One region of the Kitasatospora sp. NPDC058243 genome, then DNA from elsewhere that is predicted to be linked to it. Evidence: riboswitches for the same ligand, from Rfam matches in the RefSeq annotation. Region 1 holds a riboswitch; each other region holds the start of a gene.

Region 1 (7,339 bases):
GCTGGTCCTGGGCGACGGCGATCTCGCCCTGGAGGACGGTCGTCTCGCCCTGGAGGCGCTGCTGCGTCTCCAGGGCGGCGTTGTACTTCTCGGACGCCTGCTCGGCCTCGCCGTAGAGCTGTTCCACCTGCGCCTTGACGTCCTTGCGGGTGGGCGTGTCCGGCGCGGCGGGGGCGGCCTGGGCGCTGCCGCCCGCCGTCACGCCCAGGGCGGTGGTGGCGGCCGCGGTCAGCACCAGCGCACGGGCGAGCAGTTGGGGACGACGGTGCACGGGCATGGCGGCAGCGGCTCCGATCCGGCGGTGGGGCCCCGCCGCCGCACCAACGCGGGCGGCCCTGGAAGCGGAGTCCGGTGGCAGACGTTAGCGAGTCCGGGCAACCGAGTCCAAACCCCTGCCAACCCGAATATTTGACCCGTAATCGGACATCAGTCCGAGGCGCCGGAAAAGCCGCAGGCCCGGCCTTCCGTGGTGGAAGGCCGGGCCTGGGAGGGCCTGCGCGGGGATCAGACCCGCACGATGGAGGTCAGCGGCATGTTGCCGACCGCCTCGTAGCGGACCGACGCACCGGGCTTGGGCGCGTGCAGCACCTGGCCGTTGCCGGCGTAGATGCCGACGTGGTGGGCGTCCCCGTAGAAGATCAGCAGGTCGCCGGGCTGGGCCTGGGAGAGGTCGGTGCCGATCCGGGTACCGGCGTGGGCCTGCTCCTGTGAGGTGCGCGGCAGCGCCACGTCGACCTGGTTGAACGCCCAGACCATCAGGCCCGAGCAGTCGAAGGAGCCGGGGCCGGAGGCGCCGTAGACGTACGGGCTGCCGATCTTGGAGGCGGCGATGGACAGCGCCGCGGCGCCGCGCGAGCTGCCGGCGCTCGGCTTGGTGACCGGCGCGGCGGGGGCCTGCGACGCGCTCAGGTCGGTGCGGCTGTTGTCGCGGGAGGAGCGGTCGGCGGCCTGCTGGGCCGCCGCCTGCTGCTGGGCGGCCTTCGCGGCGGCGTCGGCCTTCGCCTTGGCCTCGGCGGCGGCCTTCTCCTCGGCCGCGCGGATCGCCTGGCGCTCCTGCTCGGACAGGGTGTTGAAGAGGTCCTGCGCGGCCTTGAGCTTGCCCTGGACCTCGTCCTTGGCGCTCTTCAGCTGCTGGGTGGTGGTCTCCATCTCGGCGAGCTTGCCCTGGGCCTCGGAGCGCACCTGGTCGAGCTTGCGCTGCTCGTCCTGGAGCTGCTTGAGCTGGCCCTTCTGGGTGCCGCCGGCCTGGTTCAGCGTGTCGGCCTGGCTCAGGAAGGTGTCCGGGCTGGCGGAGAACATCAGCTGGACGGTCTGCGATATGCCGCCGTTGCGGTACTGCTCGCCGGCGATCTCGGCCAGGCCGCCCTGAAGGTCGGTCACCTGCCCCTGCTGCCGCGCCACCTGGTCCTGGAGGTCGGTGACCTGCTTCTGCAGCTGCTGCTGCTTCTCCTGGGCGGCGTTGAGCTTCTCGGTCGCGACCTCGGCCTGCTCGTTGAGCTGGTCGACCTGCTCCTTGACCTGGTCCTTGGTCGGCTGCGGGTCGGCGTGGGCGCCGGACTGCGCGGACAGCGCGACGGCCGCGGCGGCGAAGCCGGTCATGATCGAGACCCGGGTGCGACTAGCGGGCTTGGGACGACGATGGGACGCCACGAAGGCGGACTCCTTCTTCCTACGCCGTCTACCGGGTGAGCTGACGGGTTCGGGCCGGAAGCGTGCCCTACGACGCCTCACGGCCGTTCCACCGGCCGACCTGGCGCCGATTCACCCCGGAGGAACGTGGTTCCCCGGCTCCGTTCGACAGCACCCCCGACTGCTGGGCTCCCCGTCGGGCAGGCACTGGGCCCGCCCCGCTGCGTCACGAACTCGACGGAAACCACCGCCGTCACCCTGGCTGGGCGATCGGGAGTGCGGTGGTTCGGGGCACGACCCTAGTAACTGAACCGTGATCCGTTCAAATCCTTGTCAGAAAAAAGACGGAAGAAGACCAAAGTTCTTTTGTGAATATGACACATAGTGATCACCGCCGTACGCAAAGCTGATCAGTCTTCACCGGGGACTCGCGCGGCGGACAAAACCCGAACGCCACCCCCGGCCGGAGGGTGGCGTGGATCACAGGCCCGGACGGGGCCCTTCGGGCGTGTCGGACCGTCAGACCCGGCGGATCGTGTTGATCGGCATCGCGTCGACCTTCATCACCTTCACCACGTCGCCGGTGTGCGGCGCGTGCACCACCATGCCGTTGCCGATGTACATCCCGACGTGGTGCCGGTCGGGGCCGTAGATGACCAGGTCGCCCGGCTGGGCCTGGTCCAGCGTGACCTTGGTGCCGACGTTGCCCTGCTCCTGCGAGGTACGCGGCAGCGAGACGCCGGCCTGGCCGTACGCCCAGACCATCAGGCCCGAGCAGTCGAAGGTGGTCGAGCCGGTGGCGCCCCACACGTACGGCGAGCCCTGCTTGCTCATCGCCTTGGCGACGGCCACGCCCGCGTAGCCGCCGGCCTGCGGGAGGCTGCCGAGGTCGGCGCGGTCGCTGCCGCGCGAGGCGCGGTCGTCCTGCTGCTGCTGGGCCCGCAGCGCGGCGCGGTCGGAGGCGCTGAGCGAGTTCAGCAGGTCCTGCGCGGCCTTGAGCTTCTGGTTGACGTCCGTCTTGGCCTGGTTCAGGTCCTTGGTGGTGGAGTCGAGCGAGGCCAGGACGGCGGCGGCCTCGGACTTCTCCTGGTCCAGCCGGCGCTGCTGGTCCAGCAGCGCCTTGAGCGCCTCGGACTCGCTGGCACTGGCCTGCTGGGCGCTGGACGCCTTCTCCAGGTAGCCGGACGGGTCCGAGGAGAGCATCAGCTGGACGGACGGGTCGATGCCGCCGGTGCGGTACTGCTCGCCCGCCACGCCGGCCAGGCCGGTCTGGAGCTGGGTCATCTCGTCCTGGCTGCGGGCCACCTTGTCCTGCAGCTGGTCGGACTGCTTGCGGAGCTGGTCGGCCCGCTCCTTGGCGCCGTTGTACTTCTCCGCCGCCTGCTCCTGGTCCTGCTGGAGCTGGTCGATCTGCGCCTTGACGTCGCTCTTGCTGGGCTGGGGCGCGGCGTGCGCGGCGACCTGCGCGGAGAGGGCGACCGCGGTCGCCGCGGCAGCGGTGAGCACGGAGACCCGGGCGCGGCTCGGCTGCTTGGGACGGCGGTGGGAGGCCAAGGGAATTGCTCCTTCTTCCATCGGCCTCACCCGATCAGGTGAGAATCCGGAAAATAGGTTTGACGCCACACCCTAGGGAAGATCCACGGGTTTTGCCACTCCCCCGAAGGCGTGAACTCCACTTCCCCCGCAGGCTTCACCGGATGTGCACACCGCCGCAAACCGGGCGCTGACCAGGCGTCATTCCGTCGCGGCAGCCGTCAGGGCCGCGCCAGCCGGTTCAGCAGCAGAACGGAGGCCACGGGGCGCGCGCCCGCCTTCCGCACGCCCTCCGCGACCTCCCGGTCGGTGGACACCACCACCACCGGACGCCCCTGCGGCTCGGCCCGCACCAGACGGCGGATCAGCTCGTCCGCGGTCTCGCCGGTCCGGCTGAACCGCACCCGCACCCCCCGCGGTGGCGCCATGATCACCGGAACGTCCAGGTCCTGCCCGTCGAACACGCAGGTGACCTCCGCCTGCGTGCGCTGGGCCAGCATCGCCAGCCCGCCCAGCAGCCGGATCCGCTGCTGCTCCAGCGGCAGCGTCGGATAGCCCGTCTTGGTCACGTTGTAGCCGTCCACCACCAGGTGCACCTGCGGGATCGCCAGCAACTGGTCCAGCAGCGCCGGATCGTCGTCGGCCAGACCGCGCCGGGCCACGTCGTGCGGCGAGGCCGCCCCCGGCACCACCGCCTCCACCAGGTCCCCCGGCCGGATCTGGGAGACCGGCAGCGCCAGCTCCCGCTGGAGCCCCTGCGCCGACTGCAGCACCGTGTCCAGCAGCAGCCGCAGCCGCATGTCCTCGACGCTGCGGCCCTCGCGGGCCGACCGGCGGCCCTGCTCGGCCGCCGTCTCCAGCTCGCCGACCCGGTGCCGCAGCCGCCGCGCCTCGGACTCCGCGGCGCCGCGCTCGGTGGCCGCCTGCGCCCTCGCGGCCTCCAGCTCGGCGGTCAGCCGCCTGGTCTCGGCCTGCGCCCGGCGGGTGTCGCTCTCCAGCGAGCGCACCTTCTTCCGCAGCGACTCGGCCTCCCGGCGGACGTCCTCGGACTCCGCACGCTGCCGCTCCAGGTCCGCCCGGGCCGCTGACCGCAGCTCGGCGAGCTCCGCCTGCAACTTCTCCACCAGCCGGGTGGCCTCGGCGGCCGCGCCCTCGGCGCCGGCCCGCTCGGCCTCCTCCCCGGCCTCGGCCACCAGCCGGCTCCAGCCAGCCGACCGCACCAGGTAGGCGGCGGCCGCGACGTCCATCGGATCGGCGGCGCCCGGGACGCTGCCCGACTCCAACGCCTTCACCAGGTCCGGCTGGCCCAGCCTCAGCCGCTCCGCTATCCGCACCCGGAACGCCGGCTCCGACTCCAGCGCCGCGGCCAGCGCCGTGGCCGCGTACTTGGCCCGCCGGGCCGGGGTGAACTTGACGTACTGGCGCAGGCTCTGCGGGAGCTCGCCGGGCGGCAGCCCGCCGAGCGCGTCCGAGGCCAGGCCGACCACGCGCCGGCGCACGCCCTCGGGCAGCGGCCGGTCCAGCTTCTCGGCAGCACGCTCCGCCACCGCCTCGCCGGAACCCACCGCCTCGCCGGAGCCCACCGACGCATCGGAACCCGCCGCCTCGCCGACGGCCGCGGGCCCGGACGGGGCCGCGTCGGCGGCCTGCGCCTGCGCGGCGGCAGCAGGCTGAAGCCCCTGCGCTTCGGCGGGCTCCCTCGCTGCGTCCACCACGTCCTCGGCTCCGATCCTGGTCCTACGGGGTCACGGCCCGCGGCCGCCGCCCTGTCGTCACGCTCCGCGCGTCCTGTCTGTATTGTCCCAGCGCGGCGGGCAGGCGCGCCGCGCACCCGCCCCCCGCGCCGTCGGGCGTCAACCCTGCTCGGCGGAGGCCTCCGCGCTCTCGGCACCCGGACGGGCCACCAGCTCGACCTGGTCCACGGCGTTGCACCAGCGGCAGCGCACCGACTCGATCGTCTCGCTCAGCACCTCGGTCTCCTCGACCTTGGACTCGCCGGCCAGGTCGAAGTGCAGGAACTCGGTGACCCGCGCGGTGCGGGTCACGTCGAAGCGGGTGAGGTTTCCGCACAGGGTGCAGCGCCAGCGCGTCTCGGCGGTCAGGGCGGGGACGGTCATCGGGGGTCCTCTCGGGTGGTCCCTGGGTGGGCTAGGCGCTCCCCCCGGGGCCCCGGCGTCGGCGGCGGGAGGCGGGATTGCCCGCCCCAAGCCTATTGCCTGAGGCAACCATCCCGGCCACCAGTCAGGAGAACGAGCGGGCTAGTCCACCTGCCGTACAAGGCCGTGTCACACGCCCGACACGGAGGGATGCTTGGCCGCATGGCACTGACGGCCCCCGGGCACACCGACGCGCGGGGCGAACGCCCGTCCGTGCCCGCCCCGGCGGTCACCTACGCCCTGATCGCGGTCAACACCCTGGTGTTCCTGCTGGGCCCGGCCGCCGGGCTCAATCCGCTGTACGGCACCGGCCAGTCCCGGCTCTGCGCGGAGCAGCGGTACGAGCAGCGCTGGGGCGTCATCCCCGCCGAGGTGCTGGCCGGCCGCCCGCTGACCGCCGAGCAGCTGGCCCAGGCCCCCGACCCGGCCCCGGGCTGCCCGGCCGCGCCCACCCCGGCCAAGCACCCGGCGCTGTCCGTCCTCACCGGGCTCTTCGTGCACGCGGGCTGGCTGCACCTGCTGGGCAACCTGCTCTTCCTCCACGTCTTCGGCCCCACCGTCGAACAGCGGCTGGGCCGGGCCCGGTTCACCCTCTTCTACCTGGCCGCCGGCAGTCTGGCCACGTACGGCTTCGCCCTCGCCGAGGCGCACTCCCCGGGCTCCACCCGGGTGCTGATCGGAGCCTCCGGCGCGATCTCCGCCGTCCTCGGCGCCTACCTGCGCTTCCATCCGCGCGCCCGGGTGACGACGCTCGTCCCGCTGCTGCTGTTCCTGCCGCTGCGCTTCCCGGCCTGGCTGGTGCTCGGCCTCTGGTTCGCCCTGCAGTGGTGGTCGGTCCACTCGGCCGGGCCCGGGGTGGCCTATCTGGTCCACGTGATCGGCTTCGCGGCGGGCTTCCTCTACGCCTGCACGGCGGTCAGCCACCCCCCGAGACGACCCGGCTGACGCCCGATACGCTGGCGGCACCCCACAAAGGAGCCCGAACAGTGATCACCGCCATCGTCCTGATCAAGACCAGTGTCGACCGCATCCCGGAGATCGCCGAGGCCATCGCGGCCATCGAGGGCGTCAGCGAGGTGTACTCGGTTACCGGTGGCTACGACCTGGTGGCGATGGTCCGGGTGCGCCGGCACGACGATCTGGCCGCGGTCATCCCGGGCCGGCTGAACAAGGTCCCGGGCGTGGCCCACACCGAGACCCAGATCGCCTTCCGCACCTACTCCCAGCACGACCTCGAGGCCGCCTTCGCCCTCGGCCTGGACGAGTAGGCCCCTCAGCCCTGCCGACCGGGCCCCTCAGCCCTGCCGACGCCCCCGGTCGACCTCCACGGTGGCGACGCAGCGTCCGCCCTCGTTGCGGTAGTTCCACGCGGCACCGTCCGTGACCAGCTCGCGGACGGCGGTCAGGAAGCGGTCGACGTGCTCGTCCGGGGTCCCGGCCCCGAAGCTCACCCGGATCGCGTTCAGGCTGCGCTCGCCGGGCAGCGACGGCTCGGGCGCCCCGCACTCGGAGGGGGAGACCTCTTCGTCCCCGAGCAGGGTGCGCAGCAGCGGGTGCGCACAGAACAGGCCGTCGCGGACCCCGATGCCGTACTCGGCGGACAGCGCGGCCGAGAAGTGCGAGCTGTTCCAGCCCTGGACGACGAAGGACAGCACGCCCACCCGGGCCGCCTCGGCACCGAACAGGTTCAGCACCTTGACCTGCGGGATCTCCGCCAGCCCGGCGGTCAGCCGGGCGATCAGCTGCCGCTCCCGGGCCTCCAGCGCGTCGAAGCCCGCCTCGCTCAGCGCCCGGCAGGCCGAGGCGATCGCGTAGGCGCCGATGACGTTCGGCGAGCCGGCCTCGTGCCGGGCCGGGCCGGAGTGCCACTGGACGGCCACCGAGCCGTCGGTCTCCCGGGCCACCGTCCGGGTCGCCCCGCCGCCGGCCAGGTACGGGTCGGCCGCGTCCAGCCAGTCCGCCCGGCCGGCCAGCACACCGGCGCCGAAGGGCGCGTAGATCTTGTGGCCGGAGAAGGCGAT
Region 2 (7,339 bases), on a different contig from region 1:
GCACCTGTTCGCCCCCGAGCAGCCCGACTTCAACTGGGAGAACCGGGCAGTCGCCGACGAGTTCCGCTCGATCCTGCGGTTCTGGCTCGACATGGGTGTCGACGGCTTCCGCATCGACGTCGCCCACGGCCTGGTGAAGGCCCCCGGCCTGCCCGACCTCGGCGGCGCGGACCAGCTCAAGCTGCTCGGCAACGACGTCATGCCGTTCTTCGACCAGGACGGCGTGCACGAGATCTACCGCAGCTGGCGCAAGATCCTCGACGAGTACCCGGGCCAGCGGATCGGCGTCGCCGAGGCCTGGACCCCGACCGTCCAGCGCACCGCCAACTACGTGCGCCCCGACGAGCTGCACCAGGCCTTCAACTTCCAGTACCTGGGCGCTGGTTGGGACGCCGCCGCGCTGCGCGAGGTGATCGACGTCTCGCTCGACTCGATGCGCCCGGTCGACGCCCCCACCACCTGGGTGCTGTCCAACCACGACGTCACCCGGCACGCCACCCGCTTCGCCAACCCGCCCGGCCTCGGCACCCAGATCCGCACCCCCGGCGACCGCGAGCTCGGCCTGCGCCGCGCCCGCGCCGCCACCCTGCTGATGCTCGCGCTGCCCGGCTCCGCGTACATCTACCAGGGTGAGGAACTCGGCCTCCCGGACGTCACCGACCTGCCGGACGAGGTCCGCCAGGACCCGTCGTTCTTCCGCAAGGCCGGGCAGGACGGCTACCGCGACGGCTGCCGCGTCCCGATCCCGTGGTCCGGCACCGAGGCCCCGTACGGCTTCGGCCCGGTCGCCGGCGGGCCGTCCTGGCTGCCGCAGCCGGCCGAGTGGGCCGCGCTGAGCGTCGAGGCGCAGACCGGCGACCCGGCGTCCACCCTGGAGCTGTACCGCAGCGCGCTCGCCGTCCGCCGCTCCCAGGACGACCTCGGCGCCGGGACGGCCGTGGAGTGGCTGGAGGGCCCCGAGGGGACCCTGGCGTTCCGCCGCGGCTCCTTCGTCTGCACCGTCAACGCCACGGACGAGCCGGTCCGGATAGCGGCGCCCGGAAAGCTGCTGCTCTCCTCGGTGGAGCTGGTGGTCGACGGCGGCGAGACGGTGCTCGCGCCGGACAGCACCGGCTGGTGGGCGGTCTGACGTGGTTGCAATAGGCTCTGGGACCGTGACTACGGCGCGACTCTCAGACATCGCGGCGCAGGCGGGGGTCAGCGAAGCCACCGTCTCCCGCGTACTCAACGGCAAGGCGAACGTCTCCGCCGCCACCCGGCAGACCGTGCTGGCGGCGCTCGACGTGCTCGGCTACGAGCGGCCGACCCGACTGCGCCAGCGCAGCGCCGGCCTGATCGGGCTGATCACGCCGGAGCTGAGCAACCCGATCTTCCCCGCACTGGCCCAGGTGATCGAGCAGGTGCTCAGCCGGCACGGGTACACCCCGGTGCTGTGCACCCAGACGCCGGGCGGGTCCACCGAGGACGAACTGGTCGAGATGCTGGTCGACCGGGGTGTGGCGGGCATCGTCTTCGCCTCCGGGCTGCACGCCGACTCCACCGCCGACCACGACCGCTACGCCCGGCTGACCGGGCGCGGGGTGCCGTTCGTGCTGATCAACGGCTACAGCGAGCGGATCGACGCGCCGTTCATCTCGCCGGACGACCGGGCCGCGATGTGGATGGCCGTCCAGCACCTGGCCGAACTCGGGCACGAGCGGATCGGGCTGGCCGTCGGGCAGCGGCGGTACGTGCCGGTGCTGCGCAAGATCGAGGGCTTCACGGCGGCGATGCGCGAGGTGCTGGGACGGAGCCAGGAGGAGGCCGAGGAACTCGTCCACCACACGCTGTTCAGCGTGGAGGGCGGGCACGCGGCGGCCGGCGCACTGCTGGACAAGGGCTGCACGGCGATCGTCTGCGGCAGCGACATGATGGCGCTCGGGGCGATCCGGGCGGTGCGGCAGCGTGGACTGTCGGTGCCGCACGACGTCTCGGTGGTCGGCTTCGACGACTCGCCGCTGATCGCCTTCACCGAGCCGCCGCTGACCACGATCCGCCAGCCGGTCGAGGCGATGGCGACCGCGGCGGTGGACGCGCTGCTGGAGGAGGTCGGCGGGAACGCGGTCCAGCGCGGGGAGTTCATGTTCCAGCCGGAGCTGGTCATGCGCGGCTCCACGGGGGCCTGCGCGCGCTGAGGACGGTCAACGGACGGGCCCCGGAGAGCTGTTGCTCTCCGGGGCCCGTTGCGTGCCGCCCGGGTGCCGGGTCAGCCCTCGTGGTCCGTGGGGCGGCTCTCGGTGAGCCGTTGGCCGTCGGTGGCGTCGCCGGTGCGGGTCTCGGTGCGGCGGCCGCGGGCCAGGTAGTCGCGCAGGACGAGTTCGACGGCGTCCTGCGGGTTCTTGGTGCCGGAGAGCATCATCGCGTCGATCGCGAGGTTGGCGTCGAGTGTGACGGTGACCTGGGCCATGGTGACTCCTCCTCGGGTGCCGGAGCAGCAGCATGCCCGCTGGGGGCGGGCTTTGACCATGGCCTCGGGCGGTCCTGCCCGGCGGTCTGCCGGCGGCCTTCCTACGGCGCCGGGCGACCGCCGGGGCGGGCGGCGACTGACAGATAACAGATGATGAAATCTGTTATCTGAAATCTGTTATCTGTCAGCCGTCAGTTGTCAGCTGTCACCCGCGGGTCGTGCTCAGACCCGGCCGGCGAAGTCCGGCGCCCAGTTGGCGACGGTCTGCAGGCGCACGCCCGAGCTCGGGTTGGCGGCCTCGACGTACTGGCCGCCGCCGATGTAGATCGCGACGTGGTAGACGCCGGAGTTCTGGCCGTTGTTGGACCAGAACAGCAGGTCGCCCGCCTGCAGGCTGTCCAGCGAGACGCGGGTGCTGGCGGCGGCCTGGTCGGCGGCGACGCGCGGGACGGAGACGCCCGCGGCGCGCAGCGCGGCCTGGGTCAGGCCGGAGCAGTCCCAACCGCCGTTGCCGGTACCGCCGTAGACGTACGCCTGGCCGACCTTCGACTGGGCGAAGGAGACCGCGGCGGCCATGCTGCCGGTGGCGGCCGGGGTCTGAGCGGGGGTCTGCGCCTGGGCGGCCGGCTTGGAAGCCGGCTTGGCGGCCGGGGCCGGGGCCGGGGCCGGGGCCGGGGCCGGGGCCTGCGGCTGGGCGGTCGGCTTGGCGTTCACGGCGGCGCCGTTGGAGGTCTGGCCGGACTTCTGCGAGCGGTCGAACCAGGTGAAGTCCGAGCCGGACTGGTCGGTCTGAGCCGACTGCTGGGCCTGGCCGCCGTCCTTGAACGAGAGGCGCTGGCCCGGGTAGATGGTGTCCGGACCCTCGGTCAGGGTGCCGCGGTTGAGCTCGTACAGCCGCTGCCAGCCGCCCTGGAGGTTGTGCTTGTCGGCGATCGAGGACAGCCAGTCGCCGGAGGTGACGGTGTAGTCGTCGCCCTGGGGCTGGGCGCTGTTCTGGGCCTGGTTCTGGCCCTTCTGCGCCGAGGTGCCGTTGGCGGAGTCGGCGGGGGCCTGTGCCTGGTCCTGGGCCGGTGCGGCCGGCTTGGCGGGCTTCGCGGCCGGGGTGGCCGGGGTGGCCGGGGCCTGGCTCTGTGCGGGCTTCGCGGCCGGGGTGGCCGGGGCCTGGCTCTGTGCGGGCTTGGCGGCCGGGGTGGCCGGGGTGGCCGGCTTCGCGGCGGGCTTGGTGGCGGTCGAGCTGGCAGCCGAGCCGGTGGTCGAGCCGGCCGAGGTGTCGACGGTGGCCGGGGTGCCGCCCTTGGTCAGGCCGGCCTGGACCGAGCACACCGGCCAGGCGCCGGGGCCCTGCGAGGCGAGGACCTTCTCGGCGACGGCGATCTGCTGGTCCTTGGTGGCCTGGTTGGCCTGGGGGGCGTACGCGGTGCCGCCGAAGGCGGCCCAGGTGCTGGAGGTGAACTGCAGGCCGCCGTAGAAGCCGTTGCCGGTGTTGATGCTCCAGTTGCCGGTGCTCTCGCACTGGGCGACCTTGTCCCAGGTGGCGACGGAGGCGGCGGAGGCGGTGCCGGAGGTGAGGCAGGGGATGGTGAGGCCGACGCCCGCGACGCCGATGGCGGCGATCACGCGTCGGGTACGACTGGACAGACGGGTGCCGTTGGTGGGCAGCATGAAGACGCAGTCCTCTCCCACGCCTGCGAGGTGAGCTGTCGGATTCGGGCTGGAGTTGCCCGGCCGCGCTGTGGGCGCGGCTTCACCCCTAGCCCTGGATCGTTCCGGGGAACGGTCCGGGGCGACTTACCTGTGGGTCCCCCGCTCCTGCCGTGGTGCGTTTTCGCGCTGCCAGGACATCCGACGGCAGGACTCGGCGTCGCGGATGAACTGGGTTCGTGTGGCCACGAACGGGGAGCACGTTAAGCAGACTTAAGTTCAAACTGCAAACACCTGTGACGCGCATCACGGTTTGGCGAGAACGGTCGTTCCCCTCGCTCGCCATGATCGAAAATGGCCGATTTCCGGCAATGCCGCGAAGGGCGTGCGCAACTGTCTGTGCTTCAGGAGGCGGGTGGCGGCGGGTCGGGTCCCCCGGGGCCCGCCCGCCGAGAAGGAGGTGCGTCCACACTGTGGCCGTCGGGGGATGGATCGAGCGGCGGCGAACAAATGCGGATAGAACGGACATCACACCTATTCGCCCCTTAACTCCCTTACGGGGCAAGCAGGAAGGGCCCGGAACGTAGCCGTTCCGGGCCCTTCACGCGTGCGGTGACCGCTACTGGCCGACCGACTCCTCGGTGGCGGTGCGAGCGGCGTGGGCGGCGTGACCGCCCCGGCCGGAGTGGTCGGCGTGCGCGCCCTCGGCGGCCTCCGCCGCCTCGGCCTCGGCCTGCGCCAGGGCCTCGGGGGAGGGTGCCGGCAGCGCGGCCAGGTAGGTGGCGGCGATCAGCTGGCCGACCGTCGGGTAGGCGCCCAGCGGCGCCGCGGACGGGCAGCCGGTCTCCTCGGCGGCCGTGGCGAGCAGTTCGGAGTCGGCCTCCGGCCCGATCACCAGCGGTGCCAGCGCCGGGCGCTGGGAGCCGGTCTCCTTGAGGTGGTTGACGGCCGCGGCGACCGAGCCCGGCACGTCGAGCGCGGCGGGCACGACCGGGACGGCCAGCCGGGCCGCCAGCAGGACACCGGTGATGCCGGCCGCGGCAGCGGCCTCCTCGCCGCCGACGGTGGTCAGCACGACGCCGTCCGCGGCGGTCGCGATGGCGAACAGCCGGGCCCGGTCGGCGCGTGCCAGGCCGGCCTCGGACAGGCGCACGTGCACGGCCTCGGCGAGCAGCGGGTGCGGGCCGAGCACGTCGGTGACGGGGGCTCCGTACTCCGCGGCGAGGGCGTGAAGTTCGGTCAGGAATCCGTGCGGGCCGGGTACCAGCGGCACCAGGACCGGCGCGGGCAGGCCGGCCTCGGCGGCCATGGCCAGCAGTTCGGCGACGGTGCGGTCGTCACTGTCGACCCCCTGGGCGGCTTCGCCCGGGAGGTAGCCGACGGCGGTCTGGATGCCGCTCTGCTCGCTGCGGACGATCGACAGCAGCTCCTCGACGACCGAGCGGGACTCGGGCCCGGCGGTCGCGGGCACGGCGAGCACCAGGGCCGGGGAGCCGGCCGGGATCTCGGGGCGCTCGGGGCGGCGGTGGCGCCCCCGCGCACGGGAGCCTGGAGTGCGGACGGGCAGTGGCGCGCCCGGGATGGCTGCGGTGCTCATGCCGGAGATCGTAGGACATCGGCCCGTCAGGCCTGCATTCGGCTGCCGTTCGAGTTTCACGTGGTCATGGCGGGTGTGCCGCGTTCCCGCCGTGTCCGTCCGGGCGGTTTGCCCGCAATCCGGACATATCTCACCCAGCCTTCGAGCGATCACCGCTCGTAGCCCTGACGTGTCCGACGGGGCGTCGAGTTGCCTGTGTGGCGCGTGAGATGTCTCACAGCCAGGAGGTCGCCTGACGGAGCGTCACGGCAGCGCGACTCCGGGCGTCTGAAGATCAACATTCAGCGGGGAACCGCTCACGGCCGGTTATCGAGAATCTGGCGATTCACTCGGCTATGTCCGTTTACGTACCGTCAGGAGAAGGGCCCGTGAAGAGTTCGGAACTGCCGGTGAAAGGCCTCGTGCACCTGCAATGTCCCGTGCTGATGCACGTGCACAGCAGCTATCATCGCGTCAAGTGAGGCGTTGTGCCGGGCCGGTACGGGGCCGGTCCGTTCGTTCGGCGGGTGCCGGGAGCGCCGCGCTGGACGACCACTCCGGAGCTCTTCGGGAGATTTCTATGCACGACTCGCAGGACACGCACGGCTCGTACGACACCTACAACGGGATGGCGGCCGCCGACCTCAAGGGGGTTCTCTGGCAGAAGAGCCTGCACAGCAACTCCCAGGGGAACTGCGTCGAGTTCGCGGCCCTGCCGGGGGGCGATGTGGCGATGCGCAACTCGCGCTTCCCGGAAGGGCCGGCGCTCATCTACACCCGGGCCGAGATCGCCGCCCTGCTGCTGGGGGCCAAGGACGGGGAGTTCGACCACCTGGCGGTCTGACCGGCCGCCGTCCTGCCATCGGGGGGCCGTCGTGGGTGCTGACACCGCGACGGCCTTTGTCTTGTCCGGGGCCGGTCCGGGGCCACGCGACGGGCGTTCTCCCGACGGGCGCTCTCGCGGCCGACCGCGCGCAGGCGCGGCGGGTGGTCCCGCGCACGGTTGGGGGCCCGGACGGGGGTCGGGCCGCCGGGGTGTCCGGCCGTCAGTCCGGCCGGCTCGTCCGGGGGGCCGGCCCGGCAATCGTCGTGGGAATCGTCCTGAGGACTGAGCCGGAGCCCGTGGCGCACCTGCGCCAGGCCCGTCGAGCCGCCCCGCGGAGCCCGGGGTGCGGTCCTCCCGGGGCCTCCCTCGGCCGGCCGCGCGCCGCCTGGCGCTAGGCCGAGCGCCGGTGCCGTCCACCGAGTTCGGAACCGGTGGCCGGCTCCGCCTCGAACAGGGCCCAGACCACCTTGCCGCTGCCCAGCGGGTGCCAACCCCAGGAGCGGCTGAAGGACTCCACCAGGTGCAGTCCGCGGCCGGACTCGGCGACGAAGTCCGCCTCCCGGGCGACCGGGCCGATGCAGCTCGGGTCGCTCACCGCGCAGACCACCTGGGGAGAGCGGTGGACCAGGCTTATTCGGATCGGCAGTCGGCCCTCGGGGGTCGGCTGTATGGGAAAGTCGTACTCGCCCTGGGCGCCACCCGCAGGGTCGGGTCGTGCGCCGATCGCATGCCGCAGTGCGTTGGTCACCAGCTCCGAGGCCACCAGCGCGACGTCGTCGAACAGCTCCATCAGGCCCCAGCGCTGAAGAGAGGTTCTGGCGAAGTCGCGCGCGGTTCTGACGGCTTCGAA
Region 3 (7,339 bases), on a different contig from region 1:
GGATCGTGCCCGTCCGTCGCGTACGCCCGCAGGCCGCTGCGCAGCTGGCCCATCACCGCCGTCGCCTCCGCGTTGTGGCCCTGGACGTCGCCGATCACCAGCCCGATCCGGCCGTCCGGCAGCCTCAGCAGGTCGTACCAGTCGCCGCCGATCTGCATGCCCTCGGTGCTCGGCAGGTAGCGGGCGGCACTGGCGATCCCGGGCAGCCGGGGCAGGGTGCGCGGCAGCATCGCGCGCTGCAGCTCGGTGGCGCGGTGGTGGTGGGTGTCGTACAGCCGGGCCCGCTCCAGGGACTGCGCCAGGATCCCGGCGAACGCCGAGTACAGGGTGCGGTCCTCCCGGCCGAACGCCCGCTCGGCGGAGAAGGTGATCAGGCAGGAGCCCACCTGCCGCCCGGAGGCGACCAGCGGCAGCACCGCCCAGGAGGCCGGGGTGAGCGGGCCGTGCCGGCCCCGTTCCGGGCCGGGCTCGCTGAACAGCGGGGCCGAGCGGGTCAGCGCGTGCTGCATCACGTTCTCGGAGAGGTCCGCCAGCCGGGTCAGCTCGGTGCGCCTGGGCCCGCCGTACACGGTGTGCGAGACGGGCAGCAGCCGGCCCTCGTCCACCAGGTCCAGGACGATGCTGGCGGCGCCGAACGCCGGGCGGGCGACGTCCGTGACGGCGGTGGTGACGTCCCGGACGGTCACCGCCCGCGACAGCGACCGGGTGAGCGCGAGCAGCAGCGCCGTCCGGGCCCCGGCCGGGGTGGACTGTTCCTCGGGCTGCTGCCCTGGGTGTTCCCGGCCCTGGTCCCGGCCGCGGCCCTGGCCCCGGTCGGAGAGCAGCCCGGCGACCCGGACCGGCCGGCCGTGGACGTCCAGCATCACCTCGCCGGTCTCCTCGATCCGCGCCACCCTGCCGCCCCCGCGCAGCACCCGGTACCCGATCCGGTACCACCCGCCGGTGGTGAGCGATTCGGCGAGCGCCGCCTGCACGTCCGGCAGGTCCTCCGGGTGGACGATCCGGTCCAGCTCCGGGGCGGAGCCGTCGGCGGTGGCGGGCTGACCGGTGACCCGGAACGCCGCGGCGTCCCAGTAGCTCTCGCCGGTGACCAGATCGCGTTCGAAGGCGCCGTGCCCGGCCGCCCGGACGGCGAGCGACAGCATCGGGTGGGCCAGCCCGGCGGGGAGGCTGCCGGCCCCGTCCGGCGGCGCCCCGGCCGGGTCCTGGGGTATCCGGGCGTCCGCGTGGTCGAGCAGGTGGGACAGCCGGTGGGCGCAGGCCTCGCCGATGGTCTCCAGGACGTCCAGGTCGCGGCGGGGGACGGTGCCCCGGTGGGCCAGCGCGAGGGCGAGGACGCCGACCGGCCGCTCGTCGACGACCATCGGCAGGGCGATCACGGCGACCATGCCGGTGCCCATGCCGGCGTTCTTGTTCGGGTAGTCGACGCTGGTGTGCTCGGGACTGAGCAGGTAGGGGCGGCGTAACCGCAGGGCCATCGCGGCGGGGAGGTCACCGGCCGGATCGACGATGCTGTAGCGCTCGTGGGCCCAGTCCGGCAGCCCGTGCGAGGCGGTCAGCCGGAGCATTCCGGCGGAATCCAGCAGGTAGAGCGCGGAACCCTCGCCGGTGATCCAGCCCGGCCCCTCGGCGAGGACGGTGCCGAGCAGTTCGGCGGCGCTGGTGCAGCCGAGAAGTAAGCGCACGCACCGCATGGGGCTGCGGGTGGTGGGACTGCTGCGCGGCGTCCGGCTCTCGTCCTCGGAGGGGGGAACCCACGGCGAGGTCAGGTCCATCGGATACCCGGCCTTTCCGCTCTCGGGGGGTGGGTGCCCTCTGGGTGCCCGAACGGGCACTTAATTCTTCATACCTTATTTCTCAAGCGGGTGCTGAAGCGGGTGAATGGTGACCCAGACGGCGCACCAGCACCAGCGTCCGGTCGTCCGCCGCGTCCCGCGCCACCGTCCGGACCAGCCGCTCCGCCGCACCCCGGGTGAGCTGCTGCTGCGTCCGCCACGGCCGCACCACCGGCTCGGCCGCCGCCAGCAGCCGGCCCACCCCCTCGTCCAGATCCCGACCCGGCACCTCCACCAGGCCGTCACTGAACAGCAGCAGCGAATCGCCCCGCCGCAGCCGCCCCGACACCGCCGGGTACAGCGCGCCCGACACCAGCCCCAGCGCCGGACCGCCGTGCCCCGACCGCGCCCAGCCGCCGCCGTCCGCCCGGCGGAACTGCGCGGGCGCCGGATGGCCGGCGTTGAACAGCAGGTAGTCGCCCGTCGCCGGGCGCAGCGCGAGGTGCACCGCCGTCGCGAAGTCGTCCTCCCAGCCCATCCGCACCAGATGGTCGTTGGCCGCCGGCAGGAACGCCTCCGGCGGCACCCGCCCCAGCAGCATCGCGAACGCGCCCGACAGGTGCGTCGAGCGGGCCGCCGCCCGGCTGCCCTTGCCCGACACGTCCACCAGCAGCAGTTCCAGCAGATCCTCCTCGGGGCGGTGCGCGCACAGCAGGAAGTCACCCGAGAACGAGGTGTCGCCGGCCGGCGCCAGCGCACTGTCGAAGTGCCAGTCGAGCAGCCGCTCCGGAAGCCGGGCCAGTGCCCGGGTGTGCTCGGCCAGCTCCAGCAGCATCGAATCGCCCTGCGTCCCGCGCAGACCCAGCCGGTGCCGGAACCGGTTCGCGGCCAGCACCGTCACCGCGGTCGCGGCCAGTACCAGCGTCACCCCGATCCGCACCCCGAGCGGATCCCGCACCACCGCCCCCAGCACCCCGCCGGCCAGCGCCGCGCACACCAGCACCAGCAGCTGCCCGCGCCGCAACAGCAGCCCGCCGACCACCAGCGGCAGCACCAGCGCCGACGGCGGCCAGCTGTACGGCAGCACGATCGGCAGGACGCTCAGCACCGCCGTCACCCCGAGCAGCACCCCCAGCGCGTACCGCGCGGCCCGGGCGTTCCCGTCCAGCAGCCGCAGGTACCACCGCCGCGCCCTCGCTATCGGTGCGGGCACGTGGACCTCCGCCAAGGGGTCGGCGGTCCCCTGTCATGACCACCAGTCAGCCCGGCCACACTAACCCGTCCACCCCCACCACCCCCAGGCCGCTGCCTGCCCGCCGCACGGGAAGTCGGCGGGTCCGACTTCTCGCGCATGTGTCACCCGGGGCGCTGGCCGTTCCGTCGTCGTGGGAGGCCGGGCGGGTCGTGCCGCGGCCGGTGCGGTGGCCGGGCGGGTCGTGCCGCGGCCGGTGCGGTGGCCGGTGCGGTGGCCGGTGTCTCAGGGGGTGGGCCAGGTGCGGAGGCCGGTGGTGAGGAGGGTGATGAGGCGGCTCTGGGTGGTGGCCAGGTCCTCGGCGAGCTGGAAGCCGCCGCCGATGGAGAGGGAGGCGAAGCCGTGGGCGACGGAGCGGACGGTGCGGGCGGCGTGGATCGCCTCCGCGCCGTCGAGGCCGTACTCCCGCAGGACGGCGATGATCACCCCGACGAGCCGGCCGGCCGCGCGGGTGAGGTCGTCGTCCGGCTGCGGGGCCTGGGGGAGGGCGTTGTAGCGGTGCGGGTGCTCGGTGGCGTACGCGTGGTAGGCGCGCAGCACGGTGGCGACGGCGTCGTCCCCGCTGCGGCCGACGGCGGCCTCGGCGAGCCGGTCGGCGAGTTCCTCGGTGACCCGGACGGCGATGAGCCGCCGCAGTTCGGTGAGGCCGCCGCTGACGTGCTTGTACAGCGACGGGGTGGCGACCCCGGCCCGGGCGGCGACGGCGGCCAGGGTGAGGGCGTCGGTGCCCTGCTCGTCGATGAGGGTGAGGGCGTGGTCGACGACCTGCTCGGGGGTGAGTCCTACTCGGGGCATGGTGTGGGCTCTCCGTCGGTGGAAGGCGTACGTGGCGGGGTGGGGCGGGGCGTGTGGGCGGGTGGGGCTGACGTGGGCGGACGGGGTGGGCGGGGCTCAGGCGAGTTCGGCGAGGAAGGGCAGCAGGGCGCCGGCGGTGGCCTGCGGGTTGTCGGCCATCGGGTAGTGCCCGGATCCGTCGATCATGACCTTCCGCGCGTTGAGCGCGGCGGCCTGCCGGTCGGCGACGGCTTCCGGCTTGGGGAAGTCGGGGTCCTTGCTGCCCATGATGACGAGCGAGGGGCAGCGGACGGCCGCGGTCCAGCCGACGGGCGCGGAGTCCCCGCCGACGTGTCCGCGGGTGGCGGTCTTGCGGCCGGGGGTGCGCATGGCGGCGACGAGTCCGGCCACGTACGTGTCGAAGTCGGCGGGCTTGGCGCCCGGGTAGGCCAGCTTGCGGTGGTAGAGGCCCCAGAAGGCGGGCGAGTGGACGGTCAGGGTGCCCATGACGCGGAGGGCGCCGCGCATGAGGGCGCCGGGCGGGGGGTTCTCGACGAAGGCGTCGATCAGGGCGATGCCGGCGACCCGCTCGGGGGCGTCGCCGGCGGCCTTGACGACCGTCGCGCCGGTGTAGGAGTTGCCGACCAGGACGGCGCGGTCGATGCCGAGGTGGTCGAGCAGGGCGAGGACGTCGGTGGCGATGGCGGCGGGGGAGTAGTCGTCCCAGACGATCGAGGATTCGCCGAAGCCGCGCAGGTCCATGGTGATGACCCGGTGGCCGGCGGCGGCCAGCAGCGGGTGGAGGTGCCGGTAGGCGGCGCGGGTGTCGAGCATTCCGGGGAGCAGCACGACGGGGGTGCCGTCGCCCTGCCGGGTGTCGTCGTAGGCGAGGCGGCCGCCGGTGACGTCGAGGTACTGGGTGGTGGGGGCGCTGGTGGCGTTCATGGTGGGCCTCCGGGGGCTGCCGGTGCGGGGCTTCGGCGGTGCTGCCGATAGCCATAAAGCTAAGGCTAATAGCCTTAGCCGTCAAGCCTTCGCGCCCTGTGGAGCGGGGGAGGTTGGCGGGGAGTGCCTGAATGAAGGGCCGTCCGTTGACGTCCGATCACGTGAGGTGGCGTCAATGGTGTTCAAGCGTGCCCAAGGGGCCCAAGGGGGACAAAACGCCCTTCGCGTCCCAGAGCGCCCCGTCCGTCTCCGGTCGTCCCGGGCGAACGGCTTGGAATCAGGGCCTCCTAGGATTAACGTTTGATAACGCAGCGCGGTCCTCAACGCCGTACCCAGACGGCACCGTGCGCCGTCGCCTAATCCCGCCGACCGGCCTCCGGGCAGGTCAGGGAGCCGGGGAACCACGTTCCTTGGGGTGAATCGGCGGGGCTCCGGCCCGGCCGTAGGAGACCTTCCTGCTCCGAACCCGTCAGCTAACCCGGTAGGCGCGAAGGAAGGAAAGGAGCGCGCCTCCGTGGCGTCGACGCACACCCCGGCACACCCGGCCGGCCTCGCAGCAGGTACCCGGCTCCTCGACCACCCCGGCCCGGACGGCCCCGAGTACGCGGGCCCGGAGGCCGAGACCAACCGGCACCGGATGCCGCGTCAGGTCCGTGGGACCTCCCCGCTGCTCGGCGTCACCGCCGTCGCCGCCACCCTGGGCGCCACCGGCTTCGCCTCCGCCACCCCGGCCGCCGCCCCCGCCATCGAGACCCCGGACGAGACCCCGGTCGCCCTCTCCGCCGACCCCGGCCTCGCGCTCGCCGCCCGCATCCAGCTGCAGGCCGACAGCCAGCGCACCGCCGCCGAGGAGGACGCCCGCGTCCAGGCCGCGAAGGAGGCGGAGGCCAAGGCCGCCGCCAAGGAGGCCGAGGCCAAGCGGGCCGCCGAGGAGGCCGAGCGGGCCAAGGCCGCCGCCCTCACCCTGCCGGTGCGCGACTACCACCTCACCGCCCACTACGGCCAGAGCGCCCGCTACTGGGCCCACCTGCACACCGGCCTGGACTTCGCCGCCGACACCGGCACCCCCGTCTACGCGGTCGGCCAGGGCACCATCACCTCGGCCGGCTGGTCCGGCTCGTACGGCTACCGGATCGTCGAGACCCTGCCCGACGGCACCGAGATCTGGTACTGCCACCTCTCCTCGATCATCAAGGGCTCCGGCAAGGTCGGCTCCGGCCAGCAGATCGGCAAGGTCGGCGCCACCGGCAACGTCACCGGCGCGCACCTGCACGTGGAGGTCCGCCCCGGTGGCGGCGCCCCCGTCGACCCGGAGACCTGGTTCCAGCAGCGCGGCCTCAACCCCTGACGCACCCGCGAAGCCCCGGCCGCCGGAACCGAAAGGCACCGGCGGCCGGGGCTTCGCCGCGTCACTCCCGAGCCTGGTCCGCCGGGTCCGCCGGGTCCGTCGGGTCCGTCGGGTCCGTCGGGTCTGCCTGGTCCGCCGGGACTGCCGATCCCGCCAGCTCCTCCAGGCGGGCGTCGAACTCCTCCTGCGCCAGCCCCGCCAGGTACGCGTCGATCTCCTCCTGCCCCGGCTCCGGCGCGAGGTCCGGGAACTCCTCCACCAGCAGTCGCGGCAGCCCGGGCACCGTCCACTCCCCGTACAGGTCGAGCGCGGCCTCCACCGCCGCCTCCTCGAACGCCCCGAAGTCCCCGGCCAGTTCGTCCGGCATCGGCCGCCCCAGCGCGGTCAGCTCGGTCAGGTTGCGGTAGCTGCGCCGCATCAGGCCCTGCTCCAGCAGCCGGCGCGCGCCGTCGGTGGCCATGCCGACCGAGATCACCCGGGTCGGGCTCCATCCCTGCTCGTCCACCTCGTCCAGCCAGCCGGTCTGCGCCAGTGCGGCGAACCTGGCCAGCCGCTCCTCCTGCGCCAGCTCCCGGAAGCCGGTCAGCCACTCCCGCACCGCCTCCGGATCCGTGACGTCCGCCCCGTACGCGTGCAGCAGCAGCGCGTACAGCCGGGGCCAGGTCACCAGGTCGGCGCGGCGCAGCAGCCCGGCCGCGACCTCCCCCTGCCACTCGGCCTCGGCGTGCAGCCGCTCCTGGCGCTTGGCGTTGAGCCGCTTGGCGGCCCGCTGGTGGTCGGTCAGCAGCCGGACGGCGGCGCCGTACGCGAACGGGTCCGCCTCCGGTTCGGGTTGGACGTACAGGTAGAGCCGCTCGTACAGCAGGTGCTCCACCGCGTTCGAGGTCAGTTCGGGCCAGCCGTCGTGCATCCTGCCCTCGCCCAGCTCCAGCAGGGCCAGCACCGCGCGCAGCGGCGCTTCGGCCACCGGGGTGCGGTCCTCTTCCGCCGCCCAGGCGAGCAGGTCGGCGGCCCTGGTGCGCGGGGCGAGCCGCAGGTCTTCGTCGTTCATAGCTCGAACGGTAACCGCTGGCCGGGAGTAGGGTCGGCTGCCATGGTCCCCGTACGACTCACCGGCCCCCGGCTGGCCATCCGCGAGTATCACCACACCCCCGGCGACGTGGACGCGCTGCACGGGCTGTTCGGCGACCCGGAGGTCACCCGCTACCTCCCCTTCGAGCCGCGCGACCGCGAAACCTGCGCCGA

The links. A riboswitch is a leader RNA that binds a small molecule or an ion and turns the genes downstream of it on or off. The one in region 1 is predicted to bind cyclic di-AMP.
Region 2: another riboswitch for cyclic di-AMP. It lies ahead of ACFVX9_RS10990 (transglycosylase family protein); the one in region 1 lies ahead of ACFVX9_RS09255 (NlpC/P60 family protein).
Region 3: another riboswitch for cyclic di-AMP. It lies ahead of ACFVX9_RS26475 (M23 family metallopeptidase); the one in region 1 lies ahead of ACFVX9_RS09255 (NlpC/P60 family protein).

The regions. Positions count from the first base shown of each region.
Region 1 covers NZ_JBHVWW010000009.1:86,600-93,938, forward strand. Annotated here, with positions in the region: gene ACFVX9_RS09250 (NlpC/P60 family protein) at 1-277, opposite strand, end outside; gene ACFVX9_RS09255 (NlpC/P60 family protein) at 505-1,650, opposite strand; cyclic di-AMP (ydaO/yuaA leader) riboswitch at 1,661-1,810, opposite strand; gene ACFVX9_RS09260 (NlpC/P60 family protein) at 2,149-3,183, opposite strand; gene ACFVX9_RS09265 (NYN domain-containing protein) at 3,384-4,745, opposite strand; gene ACFVX9_RS09270 (hypothetical protein) at 5,016-5,279, opposite strand; gene ACFVX9_RS09275 (rhomboid family intramembrane serine protease) at 5,481-6,263, shown strand; gene ACFVX9_RS09280 (Lrp/AsnC ligand binding domain-containing protein) at 6,305-6,586, shown strand; gene ACFVX9_RS09285 (aminotransferase class V-fold PLP-dependent enzyme) at 6,614-7,339, opposite strand, start outside.
Region 2 covers NZ_JBHVWW010000011.1:144,283-151,621, forward strand. Annotated here, with positions in the region: gene ACFVX9_RS10975 (glycoside hydrolase family 13 protein) at 1-1,129, shown strand, start outside; gene ACFVX9_RS10980 (LacI family DNA-binding transcriptional regulator) at 1,155-2,174, shown strand; gene ACFVX9_RS10985 (hypothetical protein) at 2,246-2,446, opposite strand; gene ACFVX9_RS10990 (transglycosylase family protein) at 2,669-4,129, opposite strand; cyclic di-AMP (ydaO/yuaA leader) riboswitch at 4,116-4,276, opposite strand; gene ACFVX9_RS10995 (hypothetical protein) at 4,707-5,684, opposite strand; gene ACFVX9_RS11000 (DUF397 domain-containing protein) at 6,244-6,507, shown strand; gene ACFVX9_RS11005 (ATP-binding protein) at 6,881-7,339, opposite strand, start outside.
Region 3 covers NZ_JBHVWW010000046.1:42,093-49,431, forward strand. Annotated here, with positions in the region: gene ACFVX9_RS26455 (SpoIIE family protein phosphatase) at 1-1,685, opposite strand, end outside; gene ACFVX9_RS26460 (PP2C family protein-serine/threonine phosphatase) at 1,858-2,988, opposite strand; gene ACFVX9_RS26465 (TetR/AcrR family transcriptional regulator) at 3,253-3,822, opposite strand; gene ACFVX9_RS26470 (alpha/beta fold hydrolase) at 3,919-4,746, opposite strand; cyclic di-AMP (ydaO/yuaA leader) riboswitch at 5,090-5,248, shown strand; gene ACFVX9_RS26475 (M23 family metallopeptidase) at 5,261-6,094, shown strand; gene ACFVX9_RS26480 (hypothetical protein) at 6,156-7,145, opposite strand; gene ACFVX9_RS26485 (GNAT family N-acetyltransferase) at 7,188-7,339, shown strand, end outside.